One region of the Pseudoalteromonas sp. CNC9-20 genome, then DNA from elsewhere that is predicted to be linked to it. Evidence: predicted binding sites of a transcription regulator. Region 1 holds the regulator's gene; the other holds the start of a gene.
What was found. The regulator LexA, encoded in region 1, represses DNA repair genes until DNA is damaged. The targets are predictions, from matches to a motif close to TACTGTATNNNNATACAGTA.

Region 1 (15,083 bases):
GATGCAAATAAGTCGGTATGCATGTTAATTAGTTCAAAAGTTACCTCGCTGAACAAAAAGGTAAATGCATTACCTAATCACTGGGTTGTGCTTACCAGCAACATAACTGTGGACGGTAAGAATATAGCTCACATTCCAGTCAACGAATTGGAGCAGTATGAGAACAAGGCGATCGAGTTACATGTTGCGATATGGGGTATGTCGAAAGGAAAGCTGCCATTACATTCGGTTAACCCTCAACGATCACTTACCTTTTCAGACTTTATGACCTATTACTACGGGCTTGTAGCTGCATGATGAACCCCTTATTCCTAGCTCTTATTTTATGCTTTTTCTCATTTGGTCTCTCGGCAGGTCAGCTCACAATTAAGCATGAAATTGCGATGCCTAAAACTTTGGATGCAAAGGTGTCTTATCTAGGGTATAGCCCCAGCGGAGAGGCTTTGCTGTTGTCGTCTTTTGTGCGAGAGGAGGCCTTTGTTATCGCTCCAGATGGAAGTTTAAAAACACTCGCTTTAACGCCGACCATAGATGAGCAAAGAATGGCTTACACTGATGAAACCTTGTATTTTTTTGCGGACTCGCAACTATATAAATTGTTGGATAATGGAGAGCTGTTACCTATTAGTCAGGCTGATCTTGCTTTAGGTTATGATTTAGATATTAGTCGCTCAGGCCGCTACGTACTTTCAGGTAATTATGAATTGTTGCGCATTAACTCCTTGGATGCAGCAGCTAGAATGCTTAATGTATCGGGAGTTCACCCCAGCGATGACTTTACTATGGGATATGAAGTGCTATCGATGCAACGTGAAGTATCAACATGGTTACGTGATAAAACTTTGCTTAGGGCGTGGAAGTTAGCTGATGCCCAAACGATCAATGACATCGAAGTTAGAGGTAAAGTGCGGACACATATTATTCTGAATGAAGCAGAATTTATCATTGCATACATCGTAGGCGATACAGTGCGCTTTTGGAATTACAAAACCAATACGCTATTAAAGCAACAACTGGAATTTGGGAATGATATCAGCTTAGGTAAATGGAATAATAAAGTTTGGCTACTTAGTGGCAAAACGCTCTACAGGCTTGTATGGGACGGAAATAGCGCCACTGCGCAGGAAGTATATCAAAGCAATGCTGATGAAGTCATTGACCCCCTCAGTCGGCATAACTTTTCTAGTGATGGTAAATATGCTGTGTTAACCGAGCGCAAGGGAGAGGCGTTCGACACTGCACTCTATCGGCAGGACCGCGATAGACAGTTTGTTAAGCTGAGTGAGCTTACTTTTGGACCTGGTCGTCTCAGCCTTCACCCAACAAAACGGGAACTGGCACACTTCAGCTATGACGATAATACTCTGCGAATATACAGCTTTTAACTAGGTTGTATCTCACTCGTATCATAATTGAGATGAGTGTATTGCGTCACCTTGTAGGCAAAGCTTTGGCCTTGTAATCGACAAAGACGCTCATATCATCAAAATTTGGGCTTTAGCGTTCAAACGTGTTCGTCACATGTGGTTAGGCTAAAGCCCAACCTACAGGGAGAGGTCACTCTGTAGGCAAGGCCCTCAGCCTTGTGATTGCGACCGACAAATACATTCCAGATTTCTGGGCTGAGAACACAAATGTGTTTGTCACATATGGTTAGGCTAAAGCCCAACCTACAGGGGAGGTCACTCTGTAGGCAAGGCCCTCAGCCTTGTGATTGCGACCGACAAATACATTCCAGATTCCTGGACTGAGAACACAAATGTGTTTCTCATATAACGGTTAGGCTAAAGCCCAACCTACAGGGAGAGGTCACTCTGTAGGCAAGGCCTTCAGCCTTGCGATTGCGACCGACAAATACATTCCAGATTTCTGGGCTGAGAACACAAATGTGTTTGTCACATAACGGTTAGGCTAAAGCCCAACCTACAAGGAGAGGTTACTCTGTAGGCAAGGCCTTCAGCCTTGTGATTGTGACCGACAAATACATTCCAGGTTTCTGGGCTGAGAACACAAATGTGTTTGTCACATATGGTTAGGCTAAAGTCCAACCTACAGGGGAGGTAGCTCTGTAGGCAAGGCTTCAGCCTTGCTACTCCAAAGGGCTAATTAAGTATCTGGGAAAGAGCCTTTATCCTAGTTTGGTTCATACGCAACTCACAATTATTTATAGCGGTCTCATACGCACTTGTGCCTTGCTCAATCTCGAATGCCTCAAGTTGACAACTTTGAGCCTTAAAATCGCTCCATGCCAATTGAGTTTTTTCTACTTGGTCGATTAATGTGTTACCTAATTCAGCCTCTGCAGCATAAGCCACCTGAATTTGCTCCCGTAAAAGCCTTAACTCGTTTGTTAGGCGGTGTTCAGACTCGTCTTTTTTCTGTGCTATGCATTGCTCGAGTTCAAGACTGTTGGTGGCATCTTCGCAAGGGAGCTTAGTATTATTGGGATTAGCGGCACAACTAAATGTAATCAGTGCCATGATAGCAAAGTATAATGCTTTCATTAGTTCACACCTCCGGTGGCTTTAGGTTTACGCTGTTCTAAATACTTCACACGATTTCTACCCGGTTCATAGAGCCTTAAAGTAGTGGAGTTGCGAATACAGTCGATGAGCTCATTAAAATCGTTATTCATCCCAGCTTTCATCGAGGGATTATAGTAAAGTCTTGGTATAAGAAGTTTACAAAGGCGTCTCTAATTAGAGGCTTTAAGCGTTGCTATCTGATCCTGAGAAGCGTTCCGAAAAAGCTCAATTCAAAACACCTTTCGCAGGGCTAAAGCATTGCCTATTTATTGTCGGACTGAAGTCTGACCTACAGGTGAGTATCTCGCTTTAGAGCCCTGTGCCTTTTGACCGCTTCTCAACCACCGCAGCCGTCATCCTGGAAATACAACACAAATCGCCAGCGCTGTTGTAAATTTTTATCTCCCACACTGATGAGCGGCCGCCTAGGTGCACGGGCTTGGTCACGGCTTTAAGTGTGCCGGTGCGTGAGGCTTTGAGGTGATTGGCGTTGATCTCCTGGCCGACGCAGTAGTATTTGCGGGTATCGACCACAAAATTGGCGGCGTAGCTGGCCACGGTTTCGGCTAATGCCACGTAAACGCCGCCATGAACAATGCCCATGGGGTTATATAATTCATTGCTCACAGGGAGGCAGGCGACCAGGTAATCGTCGCCTATCTCTGTGATCTCAATGCCGAGTTTAGTCATTAAGGTGCCTTTTTCACCTACACCTAAATCAAGCTTTTTACATAAGGCTAAATCAATCTCTTGGGCCCAAATACTCATCTGTACTCCTTAAACAGCAACGCGGGTAAAGGTTTTAATTCGGTGTTCAGTGGCTAATGTATCGACATAATTGAGTACATGCTCTGGAAAGGTTAAGTCTTTGACCACAGTGAGGTTGCGCAGAAAAGGAAATAACGCCACATCGGCCCAAGTAATATGTTCTGGGGTTTGCAGCCATGTTAATTCACTCAATGCGTGCTCCATCGTGGCGATGTCAGTGTCGCTATTGGCTAACACGCTATCGAAAGATTCGCCCAGGCGCTGCTCTTTCTTCTCGCGAAAATAGCTGATAGCGGTATCAATAGCGTATTCCGGCAGGGCCAGTTGCGGCCAACGCACAAAGGTCAGCCGTAAAAAGGTTTCAAGGTACTTTTCAACCCACTGTTGAGCTTGATTAAAGTGCTCTCCCTGTGACAGCTCCTTGTTGGCAAGAGTACAGAAATACTCGGCAATATCTAAGCTTTCGGCCATCGCGGTATCATCATCTTTGACCAAAATAGGCACTATTTTTTTACCCACTAACTGGTTGGGCGTGGCCTCGTCATCGTTGAGTAGGAAGCGCACATCCAACTCTAGCCCCAAGGCGCGTGCAACCAGTAATGACTTTATACAATAGGGGCAATGTTCAAATATAAACAGCTTCATAAAAAATACCTCAGAGCTTGCGAATTACTACCTTTTGGCCTTAGCTGTAACTAAACAATAGTTGCCGGACGAAAGCAAACTTTCGCCATTAGATCATCATGCAATATGAATCCGTTTACGAATTTTGGTTTACTCACAGCAGTCCACAGGATTGGTTTAAAAAAAGCGCCGACTTTGACGCCACAGTAAAAAAGCAATTTTTACCTACTTACGAGGCAGCGCGCCAAGGCGAGCTTTATTCTTGGCGAAAATCTGCTCGAGGCGCGTTATGTGAAATTATAGTGCTGGATCAGTTTCCTCGTAATATGTTCCGCGATACGGCCCAAGCGTTTGCAACCGATGCACTGGCTTTATGTTTGGCGCAGAATGCGGTGGAGAAAAAGTTTGCTTTAGAGCTTGATGATACCGAGCGTAGTTTCTTATACATGCCCTATATGCACAGTGAGAGCCAGGCGATTCATGTGGTGGCCGAGCAGCTTTTTCGGCCCTTAAGTAACTATAAATATGAGCTGGCTCACAAAGAAATCATTGACCGTTTTGGGCGTTATCCACATCGTAATGATATTCTCGGTCGGCAATCGAGCGACGCTGAGCAGGCGTTTTTAAATCAGCCTGGTAGCCGCTTTTAGTTAAGGGCTTTGTGCCCAGCGCTTCGCTTGTTCACGTTGTTCATAACGAAAGGATTTAACTTCTGCATGAATAAAGTGTGCGCCAAGGTGCTGGGCAAAGTCACCAAGCAACGAATTGGTGGCAATGGCTACTTTATTCACCTTTTGATGATGGTCGCGCACAAATTGCAGATGAGAGAGTAACGCGGCAAATGAGTCCCACCCCGGAAAGTGTTCAGTAGCAATAATGAGAGCATGTAGCTTTGCATGCTGTTCAATATAAGGGTCGATAATACGCACGGCTGCTGCAAAGTCTTCTGCTGTCAGCTGGCCTTGTGGTTCAAGTAGAGCGGTATTGTGTGTTTCGTTTATAGTGATATTGAGCATATATCCTCGCCAACGAGTTCATTAGATGCTCTATCAATATAGAATATTTACTTACAAGCGGTTGGTTATTGGTGCAAGGTTGTAGGTAGTGCGCTGAGGTTTAAAGTTTCACCTACGCAGCTTTGCAGCAAACTCTGAACTTGGTCTTTTTCGTTTTGCGAGTAGCGAAGGTCATATTTGCTCATGATGTAATTAAAGCGCTGAATGTACTGACAGCGGTAATCTTGATGCGGCGGCAACCATTGCCAAGGGCCTTTTGCGCCTTTGCTACGATTTAGGCCATCATCAACAGCAAGCAAATTCTCCATATCGTTGGCAAATTGTGCCTTTTGCGAACGACTCCAGGTGGCAGCACCGTGTTCATAGGCAAATTTAAGCGGCACAATATGGTCTATATCTAAATCATCGTCATTGCGTAGTATCTGCCCCGAATAAGGGTCATGCCACTGGCCGCTGGTGACGGTGCAGCGCGCTTGAGTAGTGTAGCTTACATCACTGTGTGATTGGGCAATCAGCACTTCAGCACGGGCGTCTTGGCAGTCGTGATCGGTGTCTAACCAATGTGGCCAGTTATCCCGATGATAACTATTTTCTGATGTTTGTTGAGTGTAGTTCTTTGGTAAACGTCCACCGTCTGCTAGACAGCTTTCTAAGTTCGCATAGGGGGTAAAAGATTGAGTGCGTTGATAATGAGCCGAATCTTCAGGGTGACAAAGGCCGCTGCGCGACATCTTGACCGTATCGGCTTTGCACGCACCTATCGTCAGTGCCGAAATAAGTAAAAGGAACGCTGAAAATACACTTTGGCGAGTCATCTAACTGCTTAATAATATGACTAAAACAGCGCTACTTTAAAGCATTGTCGCGCATTCGTCACCTATCACTTTATGAGTATGAGGTGAGGTTGCATATGAACAAAAGCGAAGTTGCATTAATTAAGGTTGCAACGGTCAGCAAATTCCCTGATTTTATTTGCGATTTTCATTTAACTGTATATACTCACAGTTAAATGTACTGTATGGAAACCCAGTTGTATGCGCCCATTAACTAAACGCCAATCGCAAATTCTTGAGCTGATTAAAGTCTTTATTAAAGATACCGGCATGCCGCCGACGCGTGCAGAAATTGCACAAACACTGGGGTTTCGCAGTGCTAACGCCGCAGAAGAACATCTTAAGGCGTTGGCTAAGAAAGGCGTAATCAAAATGAAGCCTGGCGCGAGTCGAGGTATTCAATTGGTCGAGGAAGAAGAACCCGAACAATTGGGCCTGCCTTTAATTGGCCGCGTTGCTGCGGGCGAGCCCATTCTTGCCCAACAGCATATAGAGAGTCACTGCCAGATAGACCCACTGCTGTTCAAGCCTGCTGCAGATTATTTGCTGCGCGTAAATGGCATGAGTATGAAAGACATCGGCATTATGGATGGCGACTTATTAGCGGTACATCGCACTCAGGTGGCTGAAAACGGCCAAGTGGTGGTCGCGCGGGTTGATGAAGATGTCACCGTGAAGCGTTTAGAAAAAGCTGGGCGTAAGGTTCTGCTGCATGCAGAGAATGAAGAATTCACACCCATTGAAGTCGATTTAGAGAACGAATCCTTTAATATTGAAGGCTTAGCTGTAGGTGTGATCCGAAACGCCGACTGGATGTAATTAAATTTACTTATTTTGCCTCTAATAGGTCTGTTATTAGGGGCTTTCCCCATGTTCCCTCCTTAGCCACAGTGCTTTCTAACAGCTTGAATATTCCTGTTAATTTATTAATAAAACGTAAACAAAAATAGTGTATTAACTTGCTATTAGCTCAATCTTTGACTAATTGGTTATATTACAGGCTTTGCTGGTCGGTTTTTCAACAGTTTATTTAGGGTCAAAGTTGTCGACTGGTAAAAGCATAATAATAACGAAGATTGGGTATTAAGCTGTAACCGCCTCTTCCTTGCATTGCGCAACAATAAGGAGATGGTACACATGAAGAAGCTGAGCTCCCTCATGTTGCTATGTCTGTTATTCCCTCAATTGGTGTCCGCGAATAGCAAGTACAACTTGCGCCAAGGGGTAACTGACATTAGCGAAAATGTTTACCAACTACACATGACCATATTTATTATATGCTGTGTGATTGGTGTGGTTGTTTTCGCGGTGATGTTTTGGGCGCTGCTCAAACACCGCAAGTCAAAAGGGGTCACCCCCGCTACCTTTCATGAAAGCACCAAAGTAGAAATACTTTGGACAGCGATTCCATTTGTTATTCTCATAGCCATGGCTGTTCCGGCCACCAAAACCCTGATTGCTATGGAGGATACAACAAAGGCCGATATCACCATTAAGGTGACTGGTTCACAATGGAAATGGCACTACGAGTATATGGGTCACGATGTGGGCTTCTACTCACTGCTGTCAACGCCTCAAGAGCAAATCAAAAATGCGCAAAATAAGGGCGACAATTACCTCCTCGAAGTAGATAAACCCTTGGTCATTCCCACTAATCAAAAAGTACGTTTCTTAATGACCTCAGATGACGTCATTCACTCTTGGTGGGTGCCCGATTTTGCAGTAAAGAAAGACGCTAACCCTGGGTTTATCAACGAAGCTTGGACACGCGTAAACGAACCGGGTACGTATCGCGGCCAGTGCGCCGAGTTATGCGGTAAAGACCACGGCTTTATGCCGGTGGTCGTAGAAGCAAAACCCCCTGAAGAGTTTGACGCTTGGCTGGCAGAGCAGAAACAAGCGAAGCAAGCTCAGGCGCAGGCCGATGCTGAGCTGCTAGAACAAATCCTCTCTGAAGATGAGCTAATGGCATCGGGCGAGCAAGTGTACATCACGCGCTGTGCAGCTTGTCATCAGCCTACGGGGCTTGGTTTACCTGGAGTCTTCCCCGCCATTAAAGGCAGTCCAATAGCCACCGGCGATATTAACGACCATATCGATATTGTGGTGCACGGTAAGCCAGGGACTGCGATGCAGGCATTTGTCGGTCAACTTACGCTTAAAGAGTTGGCAGCGGTGGTTACTTACCAACGCAATGCCTTTGGTAATGAAACCGGAGACATCGTTCAACCAAGCGTGATTCAGGCCTATATTGATGGGGAGGAACAATGAGTACAGCAGCTGCAACACATGAACATCACGGGCCTGCAACCGGAATTAAACGCTGGCTTTTTACTACTAACCACAAAGACATCGGCACCTTGTACTTATTATTTTCGTTGTTGATGTTTTTAACCGGTGGCGCCATGGCAATGGTGATCCGAGCCGAGCTATTCCAACCAGGACTTCAGCTGGTTGACCCTCATTTTTTCAACCAAATGACCACAGTACATGGTTTGATTATGGTCTTCGGCGCCGTGATGCCTGCCTTTACGGGCTTAGCTAACTGGATGATCCCCATGATGATTGGCGCGCCAGATATGGCTTTGCCGCGAATGAATAACTGGAGCTTTTGGATTCTGCCATTCGCTTTTGCCATCCTATTGCTGTCGCTGTTTATGGAAGGCGGCGGTCCGGCCTTTGGGTGGACCTTTTATGCGCCCTTATCGACCACCTACAGCAACGACAATACTGCCCTGTTTGTATTTGCCATTCACATTATGGGGATAAGCTCCATCATGGGGGCCATTAATGTCATTGTGACCATCGTTAATATGCGTGCTCCAGGGATGAAGTGGATGAAATTACCGCTGTTTGTGTGGACCTGGTTGATCACTGCATTTTTATTAATTGCAGTTATGCCGGTGTTGGCGGGTGCGGTGACCATGGTGCTCACTGATAAGTATTTTGGCACTGATTTCTTCAATGCCGCCGGTGGTGGCGACCCTGTGATGTTCCAGCATATCTTTTGGTTCTTTGGTCACCCGGAAGTGTACATTATGATTTTGCCAGCGTTTGGCATTATCTCCACCATAGTTCCTACCTTTTCACGCAAAAAACTGTTCGGCTATTCGTCCATGGTATATGCCACGGCCTCCATCGCCTTGCTGTCTTTTGTGGTGTGGGCCCACCATATGTTTACCACCGGTATGCCACTGGCCGGGGAATTGTTCTTTATGTACTCGACCATGTTGATATCGGTGCCAACGGGAGTAAAAGTATTTAACTGGGTAGCCACTATGTGGCGCGGTGCCATCAGCTTTGAAATACCAATGATGTTTGCTATCGCCTTTATTGTGTTGTTTACCCTCGGGGGCTTCTCAGGATTGATGTTGGCAATTACCCCAGTGGATTTCCAGTACCATGACACCTACTTCGTGGTGGCGCACTTCCATTATGTTTTAGTGACAGGGGCGGTGTTCTCGATTATGGCCGCTGCTTATTACTGGCTGCCAAAATGGACTGGGCACATGTATAGCACCACGTTAGCGAAATGGCATTTCTGGCTGTCGTTGGTTAGCGTTAATGTGCTGTTTTTCCCCATGCATTTTGTAGGTTTGGCGGGTATGCCGCGACGTATCCCAGACTATGCGCTGCAGTTTGCTGATTTTAACGCCATTATCAGTATTGGTGGTTTCGCCTTTGGTCTCTCTCAACTGCTGTTCGTTGCCGTGGTGTTCAAGTGCATCAAGGCTGGAGAGCAAGCACCAGCGAAAGTGTGGGATGGCGCAGAAGGCTTGGAGTGGGAGGTAGCATCTCCGGCACCCTACCACACCTTTGAAACGCCACCTAAGGTGCAGTAATGAACCACGCACCGTTATTAAAGAAACTAGTCATCAGCGTCATTGGCATGTTTGCGTTCGCCTTTGCCTTGGTGCCGCTTTACGACGTGTTCTGCGAAGTAACAGGGCTTAATGGTAAGCCCTCACTCGAACAGGCGCAGCAAAGCGAGCATGTGGATGACTCTCGCGAAGTGACGGTGAGCTTTACAACCCATGCGCAAAGTGGTGCCCCCTTTGAAGTGTTAGCGCAAAAGCAAGAAGTGGTGGTGAAACCCGGGGCGATGACAGTGGTGACATTCGCCGCAGCGAATACCAGTGGTGAGCCGCGAGTCATGCAGGCTATTCCATCTGTTTCTCCAGGGCTCGCAGCCAAGTATTTACACAAATTGGCGTGTTTTTGCTTTGACCAGCAGCCGCTACAAGCCAATGAACGGCTTGAATACCAATTGCGCTTTTATGTCGACCCTGCGTTGCCGCAGGAGTATGAGGAATTAACGCTGTCTTACACCCTCTTTGATATCAGCGCTAAGCGACAAGACTTACTCGCAGCGCAAGCGCGATAAACCGAGCGAGGTTAACGAAATGAGTAATCAATACGAAAAATATTATGTTCCGGAGCAAAGCCCCTGGCCGATAGTGGGGGCTGTTGCGTTGTTTTTTATCGCTGTGGGCGCGGGTCTTAGCGTTATGCAGTTAGAGCAAGGCGGTGGCTCTGGTACCTATTGGCTTATTGCTGGTATTGCGGTGCTGGTGTACATGCTGGTGGGGTGGTTTCGCAATGTGATTAATGAGTCACAAAGTGGCTTGTATTCGGCGCAAATGGATCGTTCATTTAAACAAGGAATGAGCTGGTTCATTTTCTCAGAAGTCATGTTCTTTGGCGCTTTTTTTGGGGCGCTATTTTATGCCCGTATGTTGGCTGTACCTTGGCTTGGTGGTGAGGGTAATAACTTGATGACCAACGAAGTGTTATGGCCTGAATTTAGCGCCTCATGGCCGCTAGAGCTAACACCAGGCGGTGATACAACTCAGGCTATGGGATGGCAAGGTTTGCCGCTAATTAATACCATTATTTTGCTAGTTTCTTCGGTGACTTTACAGTTTGCGCATACTGCAATTGAGAAAGACAACCGTAAACAGCTTACGGTATTTCTTGCTCTGACGGTGATACTCGGCGCGATATTTCTGTTTCTTCAAGGTGAAGAATACATTCACGCATATCAGGATTTAGGCCTTAAGTTAGACTCGGGTATTTATGGCAATACCTTCTTCTTGCTCACAGGCTTCCACGGTATGCATGTCACCTTAGGGGCGATCATGCTTACCGTGGTACTCATTCGCGTAATCAAAGGGCACTTTAGCAGTGAAAAGCACTTCGCATTTCAGGCTGCGGCTTGGTATTGGCACTTTGTTGATGTGGTGTGGTTGTGTCTATTCGTATTTGTGTATGTGTTGTGATCGGAGAAGGGTTAAAGCGCAGCAAGCCAGCTTGCTGTGCGAGCAAAATAATAATCAGGACGATGGCGCACAAAGCAACACGTTTGCCTAAGTAGTGCGACATCGGCACCTTGGAGTCAGACTTCAGCATAGCCAACATGGCACGGAATAAGGTGTATATGACAAAAAGTAGCAGCGCAACAATAATAATTTTTATAAGCACAGTGCAGTTTTCCTTTAATTGGTGTGCGAGTGAATACTCATAAGCTTAGCGCATTTTTGTGGAGTAGCATTGTCGTGTTAGTAGTAAGTACTTGTGTAGGCTTGGGTTTCTGGCAGTTAGATCGCGCCGAGCAAAAGCAAGAGCGCGAGCAGCTATTGCAGCAATGGGCCAGTAAAGGGCGCATTCCTTTTACCCAAGCTCAGCGCCTGATCAATTCAGATGTTGATGCCACAGGTATGCAAACCGCAGTGTCTGGTCGTGTGCTACAGCACTACTGGTTGCTTGATAACCAGGTTTATCAAGGCCGGGTTGGCTACGACGTATTGGTGCTGGTTATGCCTCAAGGAGCTAGTCGGTGGCTACTGGTCAACCTTGGTTTCATTGTTGCGCCAACAACACGTGAGCAACTGCCTCAGTTGCAGCTACCGACACAGATAACGCTTGATGATGTGCTCATTAAAGAAGGCCCGTTAGGGTCAATTACCTTGGCGCAAAGCTCACCATCAATGGGTTGGCCTAAGCGTGTACAGCAAATCGACATAACACAAATCGCGAATCAAGCGAGAGTCCCCGTTTATAATTTTATGGCGTATGCGCAAACGCCTTCGCCGTTAGTTGCTACCGAGCCACATTACCAGCCTGTGACCATGCCTGCAGAAAAGCATATAGCCTATGCATGGCAGTGGTTTCTCATCGCCTTAGCGGCGTTATTGATTGCGCTTACCGCCTTTTGGCGTGCAAGGAGAGGGTATGACAAATCGTAAACCATTAGTGATTTTTATTGCTTGTTTCATTATTCCCGTTGTTGCGGCTATTGCCGTTCTTAAAAGTGGCTGGCTACCAGCAAGTACCAGTAATAACGGCACTTTAATGAGTGAGCAGGTGGAACTTGAACAGTGGGGCCAATACCCCGTGTCGCCCTGGACTATCGCGCTAGTGAATCAAGCTGATTGTGGCCCTTGCCAAGCTCAGTGGCAAGACATGCAGTCGCTCTATGTAGCGCTCGGGAAAAACCAAAGTAAGGTGCGCATGGCAGTACTAGGGGAGAGGCCACGCAGCGCCGAGGTACCCGAGGTGTTGCATGTGGATTCAGTGCCCAGTGCATTAAAAGCAGGTCATCTGTACTTGATAGATCGCCATGGTTTGGTGGTATTGGAATATGACTACGCTGAGCAGGAGCAGCAAAATCGACTTATCCATAAAGGATTACTAAAAGACATTAAAAAACTACTTAACTATTCTCGCAGCAGCTAACGAGGCCAGTATGACAAAAAATTATAAAACTCTGGTGTTATGCACTGCCATTCTCGCAGTGTTGGTGGTGGGCTTGGGCGCTTATACACGTTTAAGTGATGCAGGGCTTGGGTGCCCGGATTGGCCCGGTTGTTATGGCTTTCTCACCGTACCCGATCAAGCCCATGAAATACAAAAAGTGCAGCAGCACTTTCCTGGTGCGCAGGTAGATCAAGGTAAAGCCCTCAAAGAGATGGTGCATCGCTATTTTGCCGGCGGCCTAGGCTTATTGATCCTAGCTTTAGCAGTGTATGCATTACGCCATGCAAAGTTGCCCCATGTCCCGTTGCGTCTACCAATGGTGTTGTTGTTACTGGTTATTTTCCAAGCCTTACTGGGCATGTGGACGGTGACCATGAATTTACAACCTTTGGTGGTGATGGGGCATCTTCTTGGTGGCTTTTCCATTGCTAGCTTACTGTGGTTACTTTACCTACGAACCCATTCTCAGCCCGTATTTGGTGGCGACCCCGGAGCGCGAGCAAGTCTAGGTTGGAGCCTGTCCGCGTTAGTTGTGGTGGTGATACAGATTGCCTTAGGGGGATGGCTCGCGGCAAATTATGCAGCCACACATTGTATTGGTTTCCCGATGTGTGCGGGCAGTGAGGCGTTCTCACTCAGTAGTGTTTTCCAGCTACCTACCGAGCACAGTAATTATGAGTTTGGGGTGTTGTCGTTCGAATCGCGTATGTCTATTCATCTATTGCATCGCTTTGGCGCACTCATTACCGCCGTGGTGTTGCTCAGTGCCATGTGGCAGGTATTTCGCAGTGCGCAATCACAGATGATTAAACAGGCGTGTGGCTGGGTTGTGGCGGCCTTAGTGGCGCAAATAAGTTTAGGTATCGCGTTAGTACAGATGAGTATTCCGTTAAATGTGGCACTTGCCCATAACTTGATGGCGCTATTGCTATTACTGACCTTAGTACGGTTGTGTTATCTACAAAAATCAAAAAGTTAATAAGGGAGCAGGCTATGAGCAAAGCGATTTATTGGCAGTACGGAGATAGTAAAGACACCACATGGCGTGATTATTTAGCCATGTGCAAAGCGAAGGTTGTGCTGATGTTGGTATTAACCGCTTGGGTTGGCGTAGCTTTAGCTCCCGACATGGGGCGCAGTTGGCTATTACAAGCTGTGAGCTTACTGGGTATTGGCTTATTATCAGCAGCCGCAGCGGTGATTAACCATATTGTGGACCGAGAAATTGATATGAAAATGGCTCGCACTCGCCATCGCCCGGTGGCCCGTGGCAGAGTGAGTGAGCGCAATGGCTTTATGTTTGCAGCACTGATTGGTGGGCTTGGGTTTGCTGCTTTGGTTAGCGCTGCTAACTGGCTATGTGCCATTTTGACGCTGATGGCACTGGTGGGTTACGCAGTTGTATATACATTATTTCTAAAGCGGGCAACGCCTCAAAATATTGTTATCGGGGGGCTTGCAGGGGCGATGCCTCCTTTGCTTGGTTGGGTTAGTGAAACGGGGCAACTTGCTGCAGCACCATGGCTCTTGGTGATGATCATTTTTACTTGGACCCCTCCGCATTTTTGGGCTTTAGCTATTGCTAGAGAGGCAGATTATCGTCGAGCGAATGTGCCTATGCTACCTGTGACGCACGGTATCGATTTTTGTAAAACATGTGTATTGGCGTATACCGTGATTCTCGCCTTAGTGTGCGTCTTGCCCTATTTAATTGGTATGTCAGGGCTATTTTACTTGTTATCAGCAGTTATTCTTAATGGTGTGTTTATTGCCTACGCTTGGCGTTTAAAGCGCGAACAGGACCATCGCAGTGCAATGGCCGTTTTTAAGTTTTCAATTGTGCATTTAATGGTACTCTTTGTCGCATTATTCATAGATAAGTGGATGTTTTATGTGGCGTAAACTAGGCGCGGCCGCGCTATTTTCTGTTCTGCTACAAGGGTGTTCAAAGCCGACATTAGAGGTTGATGCGCTGGTGTATGAGCCAGCCAAAGTCGTGAAGCCATTTAAGCTGAAAAATCAACACGGCAACGATGTCGGCGTTGATGACTTAAAATCGCAGTGGGATTTGCTGTTTTTAGGTTACACCAGTTGCCCTGATGTGTGTCCCATGACCTTGGCAAAGCTCCGGCAGGTAGAAAAAATGCTTGCCATAGAAGATATAAACGTTTGGTTTATATCAGTAGATCCTAATCGCGATACTGCACAAAAGCGACTACAGTATATTAATTACTTTAATCCTAATTATCAGGCCGTGTCGGGACCGCACAAGGCGCTTTACCCCTTTGTCCAGAATTTAGGGCTAATTTATGCAGTGACTGAAGAGCAAACAGGAGACTATTTAGTGGACCACAGTGCCTCGGTGGCACTGGTCGATCCGCATGGGAAAATACGGGCTATCTTCAAACCTGAATTTAAAGCTGGCAGTGTACCAACCATTAATACAGACACCATGATCAAGGACCTTAAATCTATACTCAGCTACTACGGTGGCTGAGCCAGTACCAGCGTGTCCCCCTTCGGTTGTCTATACATAGGCAGCCAACTCACCTAACTCTCTA
Region 2 (15,083 bases), on a different contig from region 1:
CGTACTTTACGATTCATAAGCAAAAACGGAAGCCAGCCTACCGCTTTAAATGATTCATTAGCTTTTTTGTTCACTTAACAATACTAACCAGTACACAAATGGCGCTAAATTAAGTGCTTAGGCACGCCACTGAGCTTACCTTTGCGGCCGCTAATACGCTTGCATAGCGCCGAGGGCGTGGCATAATCAGCCCATCAATAACGATGTGAGTTAACTATGAGCTGGTTAGGTAAGTTATCGCACCAACGTGCGCCTTGGGTACTGTTAGCGGTGATTGCCACCGTATTCGAAGCAACTGCTTTGTATTTCCAATATGCCATGGACTTAGCGCCATGCATTATGTGCATTTATCAGCGTACAGCAGTCTTAGGTGTACTATTTGCGGCCTTACTAGGCTGTATTAATCCACAAAATATGTATTTACGCCTAGTGGCGCTGGCGAGTTGGCTGGTTGCCAGTATATGGGGTTTCTTGCTCGCCAAAGAACATATCATGATGCAAACCACCACAGATCCGTTTGCCTTCGTATGCGAGTTTGAACCTAACTTCCCAAGCTTTATGCCTTTACACGAGTGGCTGCCGAGCTTTTTTGCTGCTACCGGTGATTGTGGCAACATTGATTGGCAATTTATGGGGTTATCAATGCCTGGGTGGATGCAAGTGATCTTTGCGGTGATGGCAGTCGTTGCAATTATCATTACCTTAAGCAGCTTTTTTTATAAACCTAAGGCTTCATGATTTACTTTCTTCCCAGTCAAATTCCGAAACTCAAGTCGCTCAGTCACCATGAGCGACTCGCTATAGTGGCGGATTCATTAAACAGGCTATCAGCGCAGCGCCGAGTCATGCTCAATATTATTAAACTGCTGCTGATCACCCCACTATTTCTGCTGCTGGTGCGCTTTGAAGGCTGGCACATGTTACCATGGCTGCTCTTAGCCGGCATCGCCTATCCTATTATTGTGCTCCCAGTGCGCCATGCATTCGCACTGTTTCACCTTGATGAAGCCATCGCCGCACATAAAAAGGGCAACTAAACGTTGCCCTTTGGTTTATCAGCAATACTTTGCCACTATCTTACCTTCACCAATTCCCGAATTTGCGCCAACGTACTTGCACCAATACCTGGCACAGCGTCTAGCTCATCAACACTACGGAAATTGCCTTGCACCTGACGATATTCGATGATGGCGGCTGCTTTAGTGGGGCCAATGCCCGGCAGCGATTGTAGCTGTTCTTCGGATGCTTGGTTAATATCAAGTTTGGCTGGGGTTACCTGCTCACTCGCTTGTTGAGGTGCCTCAGCAGCGACCACTGCTGGGGTAAGTACAAGCGCACAGGCGGTGTAGAGTGCGGTTAGTAGCTTCATGCTTCTCTCCTTAGAAGTTAAAGTAAAAATCCGTGTTACTTCAAAAGTAAATAAAGAATAATTACTGAGATGTGTCAAATAAAACTAACGATAAAGTCGTGCTTTTTTGTGGTAAAAATGCTTAACCCTTTAAAAGGAATGATTAAAACCCTTGACGGGCGAATCGCCAACCACTACCCTTACTGTATAAAAAAACAGTACCCTTGAGGAGAAGCCATGGCTGTTGTAACTAAATACGTTGTAGAACGAGACGGAGTCGAGCGCATGACCTTTACTAGCAAAAAAGAAGCCGATGCCTATGATAAGATGCTCGATATTGCCGAAAGCTTAGAAGAGTTATTAGGCGGCGTTGATGTTCCCTTAAGTGAGCAACAAGTAGAAAGCCTGTCGTTGGAAATAGCAAAACAAAAAGACGACTTTATGCACGTACTTAAAGGTACCAAGCCTGCAGCAAAGGCCACAAAAAAAGCCAGCAAAGAGCCAAGTGATAAGGAAAATGTTACTGAGCTCAAAGCCAAAGAGGCGTAAAGCTATTTCTTAGACATAAAAAAAGCCAGCATTGCTGGCTTTTTTTATCATTCGCGTTACTTAGTAACCGCTGCAACGGCATCGGCAAAGTAATCGATATTATCTTTGCTTACCCCTGCCACATTTACACGGCTAGAACCGACAATGTAGATTGAGTACTCTTTTTGTAGGCGTTCGATCTGTTCTTTGTTAATCCCTAGGAAAGAGAACATACCGTGCTGGCGTTCAATAAATGAGAAGTCCATACCTTCGCATTTGTCGTTTAACTTATCCTTAAGCAATGAACGCAAACCATTGATACGAGAGCGCATGTCATCAAGCTCTTGGTGCCACATCGCAGTTAGCTCGTCGCTACTAAGAATAGTATTAACAATATCTGCACCGTGTGCCGGCGGCATCGAGTAAATACTGCGTACCACACTGAGCATCACTGAATTAGCAATATCAGCGGTGGCTTGATCTTTTGAGATCACCGAACAGGCACCAATACGCTCACGGTATAAGCCGAAATTTTTCGAACATGACGAACAAATGATTAGCTCATCTACCTGCGAGGCCAAATGGCGTAAACCCGCAGCATCCTCATCCAAACTCGTACCAAAACCTTGATAGGCGATATCAACCAGTACTGTAAAGCCTTGAACTTTAGCGATTTCAGCTACTTTTTGCCACTGCGCAAAATTCAAGTCCATGCCGCTTGGGTTGTGACAACATGCATGTAACAGCACCACATCACCCGCAGGCACTTGGCTGAGCGTGTTCACCATGTCATCAAATAACAAACCCTTGTTATCATAGTCATAGTAAGGGTACTCTTTCACATTCAGGCCAGCCGCTTCAAATAGGCTAATGTGGTTGGCCCATGTTGGCGTAGTCACCCACACCGTGGCTTGCTCATTACAACGCTTAATGAACTCTGCCGCCACCCGTAACGAACCCGTGCCACCTGGAGCCTGAGCTGTACGCACACGGTCCGCTAGCAAAGCCGGGTGAGCATCGCCAAGTAGCAGTTGCTCCATTTTCTGACAATATTCCAAATTACCGGCCAGCCCAATGTATGACTTAGTGGTTTCATTGGCGAGACGAAACTCTTCAGCCTTTTTAACGGCCTTCAATACAGGGGTTTGCCCTTGCTCGTCTTTGTATACGCCAACACCTAGGTCAATTTTTTTGTCATTGGTGTCGGCTTTAAACGCAGCCATAAGCCCAAGAATTGGATCTGTCGGTAAAGGTTTTAATTGTGAGAACATGGAACTCTCTTTATTATCTCAGGTTAGGTTAGTCCTGACGGCTGGTTGGTAAGTGCTTGCTAATCTCTAAACACGCAGCTATTAGCAACGCAACCTGATCAGGGGTAAAAAACTTGTCGGTAAATGCTTCAGCATCAATAATGCCCACTACTTTACCTGTCTCGTCATAAAGCGGCAAGCAGCTTTCTGCTTTCACTTTGGGGTCACATGTATAGTATTCGCCACCGTTGGCAACATAGTCTTCCACATCATTTATCACCCGAGCAACCCCGCTGAGTGCAACCTGCACATTATTGCTGGTTGTTGCAAAGTCAGGGTTAATAGGAAAAAGAGGGCGACTAGGTGCGCCGTAATAAGCGAGCTTAAGTAGCTGTGGCTGACCTTCAATATGTTGACTTTGATAAATACCAAACCAGTCTACGCCACTTTCTTGAACAACAAAATCGACAATCGCTTGAAGCTTTCTCAACTTTGCTTCACTGCTTGAGGGCAAATGTTCGCGTAAATCGAAGGGCAGCTCTTGCAGATGACCAAATAAACTACACGCCCCACCCTCGCCCAACTCAGGAATTTGATATTGCCAACAAACATCGGCACTCGCATTGTTAAGGTATTGCTGTAGCGCCTGTTGTTTATTCGCCACTAATTTGGGCTCAGCGCTAAGTTGTGCATTTTCTAAGTAGCTTAAAAGCATTTAGCCATCCAAACATCTAAACATTTAGCCGGATGCTAGCACACCTTTTTATTGCCGTGCAATACAAAACCGTCACTTCGACACTAAGCCAGTCATTTAAAGGTAAAAATAGGGTTCTGAGGCAATATGAGAGGGTTAGTCGATATGGTAGCGAATGCGTATTTCATTTCCCGCTTGGTTGTATTCCACATCTTCCGCCAGCTCTTTAAGTAGCTCAATACCACGACCATAGCTGTGTTGGAGTTGGCTACCTGCAGCTGGCTCGAGGGAAAAACCAGCTCCCGAGTCTTTAACGCTTAAAAGCAATGTTCGTTGCTGTGGCTGATAACAAACTCGCAGGCATATCTCACCTTCGGTGAGTTCGCTTAGGCGCTGCTCACGCTCACTGTAGTATTGTAAGAAGCCGTCGTCATCGGCCTTTAAAGCAGAGTCTAACCCCAAAATACCGTGCTCTAGAGCGTTGTTATAAGCCTCTGATAACAATATAAACAGTGTCGATTTGTGGGTGTTCAGCCCTGGCAAGTGACCAACTAGGTCCATCAATTGCGCCACTGGGTCCACCGTTTTCAACTCCTCGGCACTTAACACCACCTCAAGCTCAATAGGGAGCGGACTTATAGTGTGATTAATAGGTTGTAATGGCGCTTGAGGTTGCGGGTCGATAATCACCACGCTGTAATCGTCTTGTTGATCTTCATTACCGGTAAAATAGTGCACAGCGGCAATGATGTTGTCAGTACGGATCATCGCTTGCGACGCCAAGGTGCGTAGCAAACCGCTGTAGCCAAATTGGTGCTGTTGTGCATTTTCGGCCTCAATGATGCCATCGGTGTAAACCACGATACGGCTATATTCATTGAGCGTGACATGGCGCACATCACGCTCAAACTCCTCATCATCCAAAATACCCAATGCCATGTGTTTTGATTCGAGCTGACTAAGCATGTAGCCCGAATGGTCAATAAGGTAACCATCAGGCAAGCCGCCCATCCAAAACGTCGCACTTTGTGCATTGGCACTAATTTCGAAAATAGTTGCAGCGCAAAACATATGCGCCGGCAACAAATCGTATAAAGCGGCATTTAACTCTCTGGCTATATCTCCTACGGCCAAGTTTTTTTCCACCATAGTGTAGAAAATACGCGCCACTGGCAGCGCCCCGGTGGCAGCGGCTAACCCATGCCCAGTGAAATCGCCTAATAGATAATATTGCGAGCCATTTGGCCCCAAGGCATTGAGAAACACGTCGCCATTAAACATAGAAGCGGGCGACAAGTGTGAGTCGACCCCCTTGGGTTTATCCTTATGTTGCAGGGCATTATTGAAAATATGCTCGACTAGTTCGTGTTCGCGTTCGGTTTGATTTTGATAATAGGTCAACGCGTCCGTTTGCTTTTTTGACTCGCTGACTAAATGGCGAATACGCAGGTGTGCATGTAACTTGGCTCGCAGTATCTGTAAATCGAACGGTTTGGGCATAAAGTCGTCACCGCCTACGTCCAAACATCTTGCCAATGAAGGGTTATCTTCCAAAGCGGTAATAAAAATAATGGGGGTATAAACTCGTGTATTGGTGCGTTTAAGCTCCGCTGCCGTTTCATAGCCATCCATTTCGGGCATAAGAATATCCAGCAGTACCACATCAACATCGTGAGCCTGACATTGCGCTAGTGCCTGAATGCCATTTTCAGCTTCAATGACGCGATAGTTGTCACGCTCCAGCATCGCTCGCAGAATACGCCGGTTCATGGACTCATCATCAACAATGAGCACTAAGGGCAAGTCTTCGCTAAGCCCATGTGAAGGAAAGGAAATGTACTTTTCAGTCAATGGTAAATTTCTTATCGAAACGCGAAATTTGGAGAATCTTTTTTAACTGAGGGTTTGCATGGCTGATGGTAATGCCCTCTACCTGCCCCTTCAGAGCTTTATGCATATTGAGCAACATACCCAACGCTGAGCTATCCATGTAACTGGTTTCTCGCAGGTCAACTTCCACGTGCTTAGTGTCGGCATGAACATCTGCATAAGCTGTACGAAAATCTTGCACAAGATTAAAGTCAAACTTTTCCTTTATCACTATCACTAGTTTTTGTTTTTCCTCAACATAATGCTGTTGTAAACTCATACCCGCTCCTAAGCCACTGATAATCTACCTGTTTAAAATATAAACCTTGCCAGCCATTTCGCAATGACAACACCAAAATATGTTAGGATGACACTTTATCTTTATTAATTGGAGCAACCCATGAGCGATAATAACTTGGTTTACTCTACCGACTCTGGCCGCATTCGACCTGAAAAACAAAGTGAACAGCCGGATGTTAAGCTTTTTAAAGACGGTGCACTGCGTATTGAGCGTCAAACCAAAGGACGCAAAGGTAAAGGTGTCATGCTCGTTGTAGGCATTGATCCAAACGAGCATGATATGAAAAAACTGGCAAAAACCCTGAAGTCAAAAATGGGCCAAGGCGGCGCCGTTAAAGAGGGAGTGATTGAGATTCAGGGCGACGATCGCGACAAGCTCAAAGGTTTGCTTGAAGCTCAGGGCTTCAAAGTTAAAATTGCCGGCGGTTAGCCTCTAGTTAGGGCTATATAACGCCTGCCAGCGCGCTCTCATGGTGGCCGGATCATAGTCAATATGAGCCACCCCACAGGTTGCGAAAATGGGCATTTGCTCAGGGCAGAACTCCGCGACCATGTAACTGACGATTGGCATGTGTGCCACCACCAACCAAGTGTCTATTTCAGTATGAACTTCGGTGAGTGCTTGTAAGTAGTCAACGGCGGTTTTCGCATTAGCGCTGGGGATAATGTCATCGCACGTTTGCTCCAAGGTGAAACCTCGGCAATGTTCTTTGACACACTCGGCCGTCTGCTGAGCGCGCACATAAGGGCTCACTAACAAGCCTTGTGGATTAAACCTTTGTGCTAACCATTGGCCTACATGATCAGCTTGTTGCCGACCTCTTTGAGTCAGTTCGCGCAAGTGGTCCTGCGCTTGTAGCGCTTGAGCTTCCCCATGGCGCATGATTAAAATGGTTTTCATTGCAAAGAAATCAACTAATTAGCAAAAAAGTTTTAACCTAAAAGCTAGCCATCTTGGTTGCATGTTCGCTATAGTCTAGCTTAACCATCGATATTCGGGTAGGCACCAAGCCGTAACAGCTGGCCCTGAACGTCTTGCAACTTCTCTAGTTTCAGGAGCATTGTTTGAATATCAGCCGCAATGATAACAGACTCTACCAACCGCTGACACTGCCCAATGGTCTTAGGGTGTTGTTGGTTGAGGATCAAGACAGCCAAAAAGCCGCTGCGGCACTGACAGTGAATACCGGGCACTTTGATGATCCTTGGCACCGACAAGGGTTAGCGCATTTCACAGAGCACATGTTATTTCTCGGTACCAAAGATTTCCCTGCCTCCGGAGAATTCCACGATTTTATCAGTCATCATGGTGGCAGCAGTAACGCTTGGACTGGCACCGAACACAGTTGCTACTACTTTGATGTCGCCAACGAGCATTACTACCAAGCGTTAACACGCTTCAGCCAGCTTTTTTATGCACCGTTATTTAACGCCGAAGAGGTCGATAAAGAACGTAACGCCATTGACGCCGAGTTTAAACTTAAAATAAAGGACGATGGCCGGCGCATATACCAGGCGCACAAAGAAACGGTGAACCCAAAACACCCTTTTGCCAAGTTCTCTGTGGGCAACAGCAACACATTAAGTGATGAGCAAAACGCTATTCGCGATGATTTGCTGGCTTTCTTTAAGCAACATTATCAAGCCCAGTGGATGACATTGGTATTGAGCGGCCCTCACTCTTTGTCTGAGCTCAAGCAATGGGCTCTGGAGCTATTCACCCCCATCTCTGGCACCCAGCAACCTAAACCTGCGATCACCGAGCCATTATACCGAGAGCAGGACTTGGGGGTTGAGCTGCATATTGAGCCGCACAAGCACTTACAAAAGCTCATAATTAGTTTTGCTATGCCCAGCATTGATGCCTTTTATAAACACAAAACGGTGAGCTTTTTGGCCCACTTATTAGGCTACGAAGGCCCGGGTTCCTTGCACTCACTGCTAAAAAATCAAGGATGGATCAATGCGCTATCCGCAGGTGGAGGCATTAATGGCAGTAACTTTAAAGATTTTAATATCAGCCTCGCACTCACCGATGAGGGCATTGAGTATTACCAAGACATCGTTGAAACGGTGTTCGCCTATATTGCGCTGATAAAATGTCACGACGATAAGCTGTCGCCGCTGTATCGTGACAAGCAAACGTTGTTGCAAATTGCCTTTGATAACCAAGAGCGAGTTCGCTTACTCGATTGGGTCAGCGGTATCAGCGTGAATATGCACCACTACCCCAGTGAGCATTACTTGTACGGTGACTACCTGATGACTGGCTTTGATAGTCAGCAATTTGCTGAGGTACTGCAATGGCTGACTCCCCATAATATGCGTCTGGTGCTAATCCACCCCGGCGTCGAGCCAAGTCGCTATACAAAGTGGTATAACACGCCGTACCGCATCAACGCACTCGATAAAGATTGGTTAACCGCGCTGGAGAGTATTGATACGCCACTCAATACCATGTCTCTGCCAAGCACAAACCCCTACCTACAGCGTCCTTGCGTGCTTCATGAATTAGTGGCGCCAGGCAATAAACCACAAAGGCTCGCCACTCATCCAGGACTTAATTTCTGGTTTAAGCAAGATGCGACCTATCGAGTTGCTAAGGGTCACTTTTATCTCGCTTTGGACTCAGAGCTGGCGGTCAAAGACGTGCAGCACATGGCGCTGACTCGTTTATTTGCCGATCTGTTTATTGATTGTGTGGCAGAGCAATTCTACCCTGCTGAGTTGGCTGGACTGAATTACCATATTTCATCGCATCAAGGTGGGCTGACTTTACACACCGCCGGCTTGTCATCAAGCCAACTAGAACTGGTGCAGGGTCTATTGCAAGCCCTGTTTCATGCGGATATTTGCACGAAGCGCTTTGCTGAGTACAAAAAGCAGCTAGTGCGCCACTGGCAAAGCAGTAACCAAAATAAGCCTGTCAGTGAGATTTTCAGCCGAATCGGCGCGCAGATTATGCCTTGGAATCCCACCCCGACGGAGCTTGCTCAGGCACTTAAAAGCACCAGCTACATGCAATTTAAACAGTTCCGCCAAGCGTTTTTCGAATCCGTGCATGTAGAGGCGTTTTTACATGGTAATTGGCGCCCTGCCGATGCCTACGATTTTTTACGTTTGGTGCAATCTCATTTACGTACCCGCACGAGTATCGACAGCATTAGCCGCCCACTGAATGAAATTACGCAAGTCGACACTCATCACCTAAAACTGCAATGCAGTGACAATGCCATGGTCATTTACTACCAAGCAGAGACCGCAGATATAAAAGAAAAAGTATTGATGATGGTTGTTAACCACCTGATTAATCAGCCCTATTTTCATCAACTGCGTACACAGCAGCAATTAGGTTATTTGGTCGGTGCAGGCTATGCACCGTTTAATTCTCGCGCTGGACTGGCATTTTACGTGCAATCACCCAATGTCGATGCGCACACGTTACTTTCTCATCACCGCGCCTTTATTAAGCAGTATGTTCAGGACTTTGCTGAAATTGATGAGCCGCACTGGCAACAAGCCAAGCACAGCCTCTACCGGCAAATTGCCGAAAAGGACAAGAACCTGCGCTTGCGTTCACAACGCTTCTGGTTAGCAATTAGTAACCCGGGCGTCGATTTTAGCCTGCAAAGTAACTTATTAACGACACTTGATGCTATCTCCTTGGAAGACGTACGACACTATATGCAGCAGCTTTTTTCTCCTTCGCGGGCTCGCATGGAATGGCTCAGTGACGGGGTTAAACAGTCGCAACAAGCCTTGGAACACGCATAATGCTTTACTCAATCAACGGCTTGAATTAACCTAGCATGATTGTAGTAATTAGAATAACAGTGTGTGTTTAGGTCAGGTTGTAGAAAAGGCTTAATAATAAGCGGATTGTTGCTTGTCAGTGGGTGCTCGTTTGCTCATGAGCAAGCGCACATGCTGTTCGACTCCCCTTTACACACGGTTGTTTTATCATTACTTCTTGCCCTGTTATGCGTTATGACATTCAGTGTTATTTCGTTGCGCCGCTCACGTAAGAAATTAGCACGCTCAGAACAACACCTAAAACTGACCTTAGAAGGCAGCGGTGACATCCTCTGGGATTGGTATATAAAAACCGGTGAGGTCAAACGCGTTAATGATGAACATGCCAATCACAGTGCAACCACACAAAGTTTTTGCATTCCCCCGAACCAAGCGCTAATACACCCACAGGATTTACCTCGCGTTCAAAGTGCCTTGCGCGCCCACCTTGCACAAAAAACAGCGTTTTTTGAAGCTAACTACCGATTGCTTGACAAACAGGGACAGTGGCGATGGATGCTAGATAGAGGAAAGGTGGTAGAGAAAGACGCCCAACTACAACCGCTGCGTATGAGTGGTACAATGAAAGATATCGACGATATCAAAACCACTGAGCAGCGCTTAGACCTATTTGCTAAATGCGTTGAGAATCTCAGTGATGCGATGGCCATATATGACCATGAATTCAAGCTAGTTGATACCAATCCTGCATTCACCGAATTGTTCTCCTTATCTCAGAAAAAGCACCAAGGCTTGGCTTTTACTCTTCCGGGTTTGAATACCAAGCAAATAAGTACACTGAAGCGCCAAGTGCAACAGCACAGCCATATTCAGTGTGAAGTGTCAGTGCGCAGCCAGCATGGCAAAAGATTAGCCATGGAACTGAGCGTGGACCCAGTGCTCAACCAACAGGGCGAGGTAGACTACTATATTATGGTCTACTCCGACTTAAGCGAGCGCAAAAAGACTGAACAAGCCCTCAATGATTTATCTAATCAAGACAGCCTCACTGGGCTTGCCAATCGAAACCAATTTTTTGTCGACCTCGACACCTTAATGAAACAAGACAGCCACCACGCCATGATGGTGATGGACTTGGATAACTTTAAAAAAATTAATGATTCGTTGGGTCATCAATTAGGCGATAAGCTGCTTATCAAATTAGCCCAGCGTTTAAGTGAGCGTAAGCGCCCGCAAGACACTTTTTATCGCCTCGGCGGCGATGAGTTTGCATTAGTGATGCGCGGCACCAACGACATTCATACTATTACCGCGATTAGTAACGACTTTTTGCAAACCATTGCAACACCATTTCGGATGATGAACCATGAACTCGCCATCACCGCCTCTATTGGCATAGTATTGAGCCCGGAGGATGGCGTATCGCCACAAATTCTATTAAAGAACGCTGATACCGCAATGTACCATGCTAAGCAACAAGGGAATCGTTACTTATTCTTTAATGATGCGATGAACCACCAAGCGGTTAAACGACTGCAAATTGAGAACTTAATGCGTTTTGGTCTTAAGCGGGATCATTTCGAGGTTTTTTACCAACCGAAGATGGATATCGCCACTGGCCAATTAGCCGGAATGGAAGCGCTGGTGCGCTTTATAACCCCGAAAAAAGGGTTGATCAGTCCTGGGCAGTTTATTCCCATTGCCGAAGAAACCGGACAAATTATCGAGATTGGTGAAGTAGTATTAAAAAAAGCCTGTCGCGATGTAAAGCGCTGGCGCGATGCCGAGCTATTTTCTGGGCGAGTTGCTGTAAACTTATCGGCGAAACAGTTTGCACTGCCTGATTTAACCGATCGTATCGACGCCCTACTGCAGCAATATCACCTTCCCGCCAGTGCTCTTGAGCTGGAAATAACCGAGGGCACCGTAATGGACAGCCCAGAACAAGCAATCGCGATTATGCACGCCCTAGTAGGGAAAGGGATTCACCTCGCGATGGACGACTTCGGCACTGGTTATTCATCGCTGGCCTATTTAAAGCGCTTCCCATTGCACACATTGAAAATTGACCGCGCCTTTATCGTTGATATGGTTAATGAACGAGGTAAAAACATGGTCGACTCGATTATTACCATAGCGCAAAACTTAGGTCTTCATGTGGTTGCTGAGGGCGTTGAAGAAGCCAAGCAACTGCAACAATTAAAGCAGTTGGGCTGCGAAACAATGCAGGGCTACTACTACGCCAAACCGCTTTCAGCTGAGCAATTCGAAGCATTTTTATTGCGCGAACGCAGTAAAACGCAAGATCAGCATCACTTGTCATTGGTGCAATAACCACAGTGTGACGCGGAATCAATGAAGGCTTAGCAAGAATATTTAGGCCGCTGTTAAAAGGACTTTAGAAATGAAAAAAGAATTCACCTTCACCGTCAAAGGGCACCATATTAGAATCATTAACTCCTGGTTCCACGGCGCTAAATTATATGTCGATGGCGATTTGCGAGATGTCGATAGCAGCCTCATTGCCACTGGCAAAACTGCACTGCTATCCGCTAATTTGGGTGAGTTGGGGATTCTCGAGGTGTTCCCATCAGCGCTAATAAGCGTTGAGATGGACGCCTATGTGAGCAAAGGCGATGACAGAGCCCGCGTATATAGTTCCCACCAGCGTCTCAATCTAAAGGAGCAGAGACTTCGGCAGTAACGCCCACTACCACGAATAAAAAGGGCCGCATTGCCATCTCCAAAAAGACCGGCAAAGGCCCTCAAGCGCAGTAACTCACCAAGGCGATAGGCACAAGCGCCTGCCTACACCTCTTACCAGCAGTTGGCTGCGAGACAATCAAATCCACTTAAGTGTTAACTTCGCAGAGTGCACTCTTTCACTTTGAGTCTTGAACAAGTTACAGTCGATTTCAACGTAACTGACCTCACCGGGAGACAAACTTATCTCGGCGCCTTTACCTGAACAGTTGCCAATAAATCGGCCGTTGGAATCGAAGGTGGACGCAACAACCCCCATCGCATACAACTCATCGTTAGAGATATTCCTGAGCTCGGCGGTGATCTTAACGCGGCCATTCTCCTTAAATATCTCCGATAAACTCAGCTCATAGTCAGATGCAAAGTCTTCAAACGAACTCATAGCGTGCAAACGTACGTTTTTCTTAAAACCCATATCGACAGAAGCGGCTATGGTTAAGCTATAAACACTGGCCAAGCCTATAACTGAAATAGCAAAACCAAGCCCCCAAAAAAACCCTTTCAATACTTCATTCATACTTTTAGTTAACATAATACTCTCCTTGGCTAAATGCCTGCATGTTAGGGGTAGCTCTCGCTAGGGGAAACAGTAACCCAGTGGTTCCCTCACCCAAGCAGTTTTAATGATGATCTATTTGGTTGTACAAAGACAATCACTCGCGGTAACAAATTCACTCTGTGGCACTGATGAATTGATATGATTGTTTGGGGAAAAACGTTATGAAACGAGGCTTATAGTCTAAGTTGGATGGTGCCATTAGCCTATGGCACTCACGAGCCTCGCAAACGAACCACGGCTGCTTATTGTTCAGTGCTAAGTTATATGTTGCATATCAGGGTGCACGCATTAACCTTGCCTATTCCCTTTTCGTACTGCTCACGCAATGTTTTGACTCTTTAAGGTCGCCAGATGATACCGCAGTGGGCAACGCTGCGCATTAATGCACGACGATAATGTACGTTAAACAGCGCTAACGCGACCGGGCCAATTAAGCCACCCGCCAGCGCCCAGCGTTTTGCTGGCATGCCTTTAAACGAGGCCACAAAAAACAACAACAAAGCAAAACACACACTCACTAACAACAACATACAACCCCCACTGAATGTAGGCGCGCAGTTTAGCATTTTTACGCTCAGTTATTAACCACACCAAAGTCGTAAGTTCATCACCCCAAGCAGCAACTATAGTGCCTTTTTAGCGCCTTTGAGCACGTCGCGGCCTAAGCCTGTGGCATAAAAAAGCGCCGGTTAAAAACCAGCGCTAAGTGTTAGGCGATTGGCAGAGCCATCAAGATGGTTGCGTCGAGGGGTCATCGGTCCCCTGCTCTACAGTACCCTGCTCAACTGTGTCCTGTGGCGCCGCGTCTTGGTCATAAAAACGCTGCCCTTTTTCAGCCATTGCCACCAAAGCGGGGGCTGGCGTGAACACCTCGTTTTGCTGGGCGTAGCTCGATAGCGTTGAGCACACATTGCTCAGCCCTAACTTATCCATGTAACTGAAAGGTCCGCCATGGAAAGGTGGGAAGCCAATACCGAAGATGGCACCAATATCGCCATCACGGGCGCTCGCAACAATGCCCTCATCCAAACAGCGCGCCGCTTCGTTAAGCATTTGCATAACACAACGCTCGGCTATTTGCTCTTTGTTCAACTTCGGAGCCGGAGTCACGCCAAGAAGTTCGTACACTGACTCGTCAGGCTTTTTGTCCTTTTTCGAGTAATCGTAGAAACCACGGCCTGATTTGCGTCCTAGTCGCTTGTTATCGATTAAGCGGCTAAACGCATCAGGGGCTTTAAAACGCTCACCCAGTTCTTTTTCCAAGATAGGCGCTATCTTAGAACCAATATCAATGCCCACTTCATCAAGTAAGGCTAATGGTCCCACTGGGAAGCCAAATTCAACCAAGGCTTTGTCGATTTTCTCGATTGGCTCACCGGCTAGCAATAGGTTGGCTGCTTCGTTTACATAAGGCGCCAAGATACGGTTTACAAAGAAGCCGGCTTTATCCTTCACCACTATGGGTGTTTTGCCTTGTTTACGGGCAAAGCTCACCGTACGGGCGATGGTCTGCTCGCTGGTGCCTGCATGGGGGATAATTTCCACCAGCGGCATTTTTTCTACCGGCGAGAAGTAATGCAAGCCAATAACATTCTCTGGGCGCTGCGCTTGCTCAGCAATTTGGGCAATGGGCAGTGACGAGGTGTTACTAGCGAAAATAGTGTGTGCTTGGGCATGACTTTCAATATCGGCAACCATTGATTGCTTCAGCTTGAGATCTTCAAATACCGCTTCAATCACCATATCTACGTGCGCAAAGCCACTGTAATCAGTGGTGCCGGTGATCCTGCTCATCTGCTCTTGCAACTGCGCTTTGGAGATAATACGACGCTTGCGTTTTTTCTCTAATAGCTTGTAGCTGTAATTCATCGCCCCACTAATGCCTTTATGGGCAACGTCTTTGACACGCACCGGTACGCCCGCTTTGATGGCACTGACATGCGTGATACCGGCTCCCATTAAGCCGCCGCCCAGCACGGCTACTTTATCGGTGCTCGGAGCATCATCGGCGCGCCACTC

Region 2: MHM89_RS13955 (YebG family protein) is a predicted target of LexA. The motif match lies at 1,550-1,569, and genes of this name have one in related genera.

What each region holds. Positions count from the first base shown of each region.
Region 1 is NZ_JAKRFS010000004.1:2,686-17,768, forward strand. It holds gene MHM89_RS10225 (hypothetical protein) at 294-1,385, shown strand; gene MHM89_RS10230 (lysozyme inhibitor LprI family protein) at 2,103-2,504, opposite strand; gene MHM89_RS10235 (hotdog fold thioesterase) at 2,835-3,293, opposite strand; gene grxB (glutaredoxin 2) at 3,303-3,938, opposite strand; gene MHM89_RS10245 (DUF924 family protein) at 4,037-4,567, shown strand; gene MHM89_RS10250 (STAS/SEC14 domain-containing protein) at 4,568-4,933, opposite strand; gene MHM89_RS10255 (HNH endonuclease family protein) at 4,999-5,748, opposite strand; gene lexA (transcriptional repressor LexA) at 5,968-6,585, shown strand; gene coxB (cytochrome c oxidase subunit II) at 6,904-8,037, shown strand; gene ctaD (cytochrome c oxidase subunit I) at 8,034-9,608, shown strand; gene MHM89_RS10275 (cytochrome c oxidase assembly protein) at 9,608-10,150, shown strand; gene MHM89_RS10280 (cytochrome c oxidase subunit 3) at 10,170-11,045, shown strand; gene MHM89_RS10285 (DUF2909 domain-containing protein) at 10,945-11,247, opposite strand; gene MHM89_RS10290 (SURF1 family protein) at 11,322-12,011, shown strand; gene MHM89_RS10295 (transmembrane cytochrome oxidase associated protein) at 11,998-12,501, shown strand; gene MHM89_RS10300 (COX15/CtaA family protein) at 12,512-13,501, shown strand; gene cyoE (heme o synthase) at 13,516-14,424, shown strand; gene MHM89_RS10310 (SCO family protein) at 14,414-15,019, shown strand.
Region 2 is NZ_JAKRFS010000005.1:277,759-292,841, reverse strand. It holds gene dsbB (disulfide bond formation protein DsbB) at 217-738, shown strand; gene MHM89_RS13965 (DUF6170 family protein) at 735-1,037, shown strand; gene MHM89_RS13960 (ComEA family DNA-binding protein) at 1,073-1,369, opposite strand; gene MHM89_RS13955 (YebG family protein) at 1,586-1,897, shown strand; gene MHM89_RS13950 (amino acid aminotransferase) at 1,954-3,147, opposite strand; gene MHM89_RS13945 (GAF domain-containing protein) at 3,176-3,841, opposite strand; gene MHM89_RS13940 (fused response regulator/phosphatase) at 3,977-5,671, opposite strand; gene MHM89_RS13935 (STAS domain-containing protein) at 5,664-5,969, opposite strand; gene MHM89_RS13930 (translation initiation factor) at 6,090-6,419, shown strand; gene sixA (phosphohistidine phosphatase SixA) at 6,423-6,890, opposite strand; gene MHM89_RS13920 (insulinase family protein) at 7,055-9,763, shown strand; gene MHM89_RS13915 (EAL domain-containing protein) at 9,977-12,076, shown strand; gene MHM89_RS13910 (hypothetical protein) at 12,147-12,446, shown strand; gene MHM89_RS13905 (FxLYD domain-containing protein) at 12,585-13,037, opposite strand; gene MHM89_RS13900 (hypothetical protein) at 13,403-13,594, opposite strand; gene fadJ (fatty acid oxidation complex subunit alpha FadJ) at 13,794-15,083, opposite strand, start outside.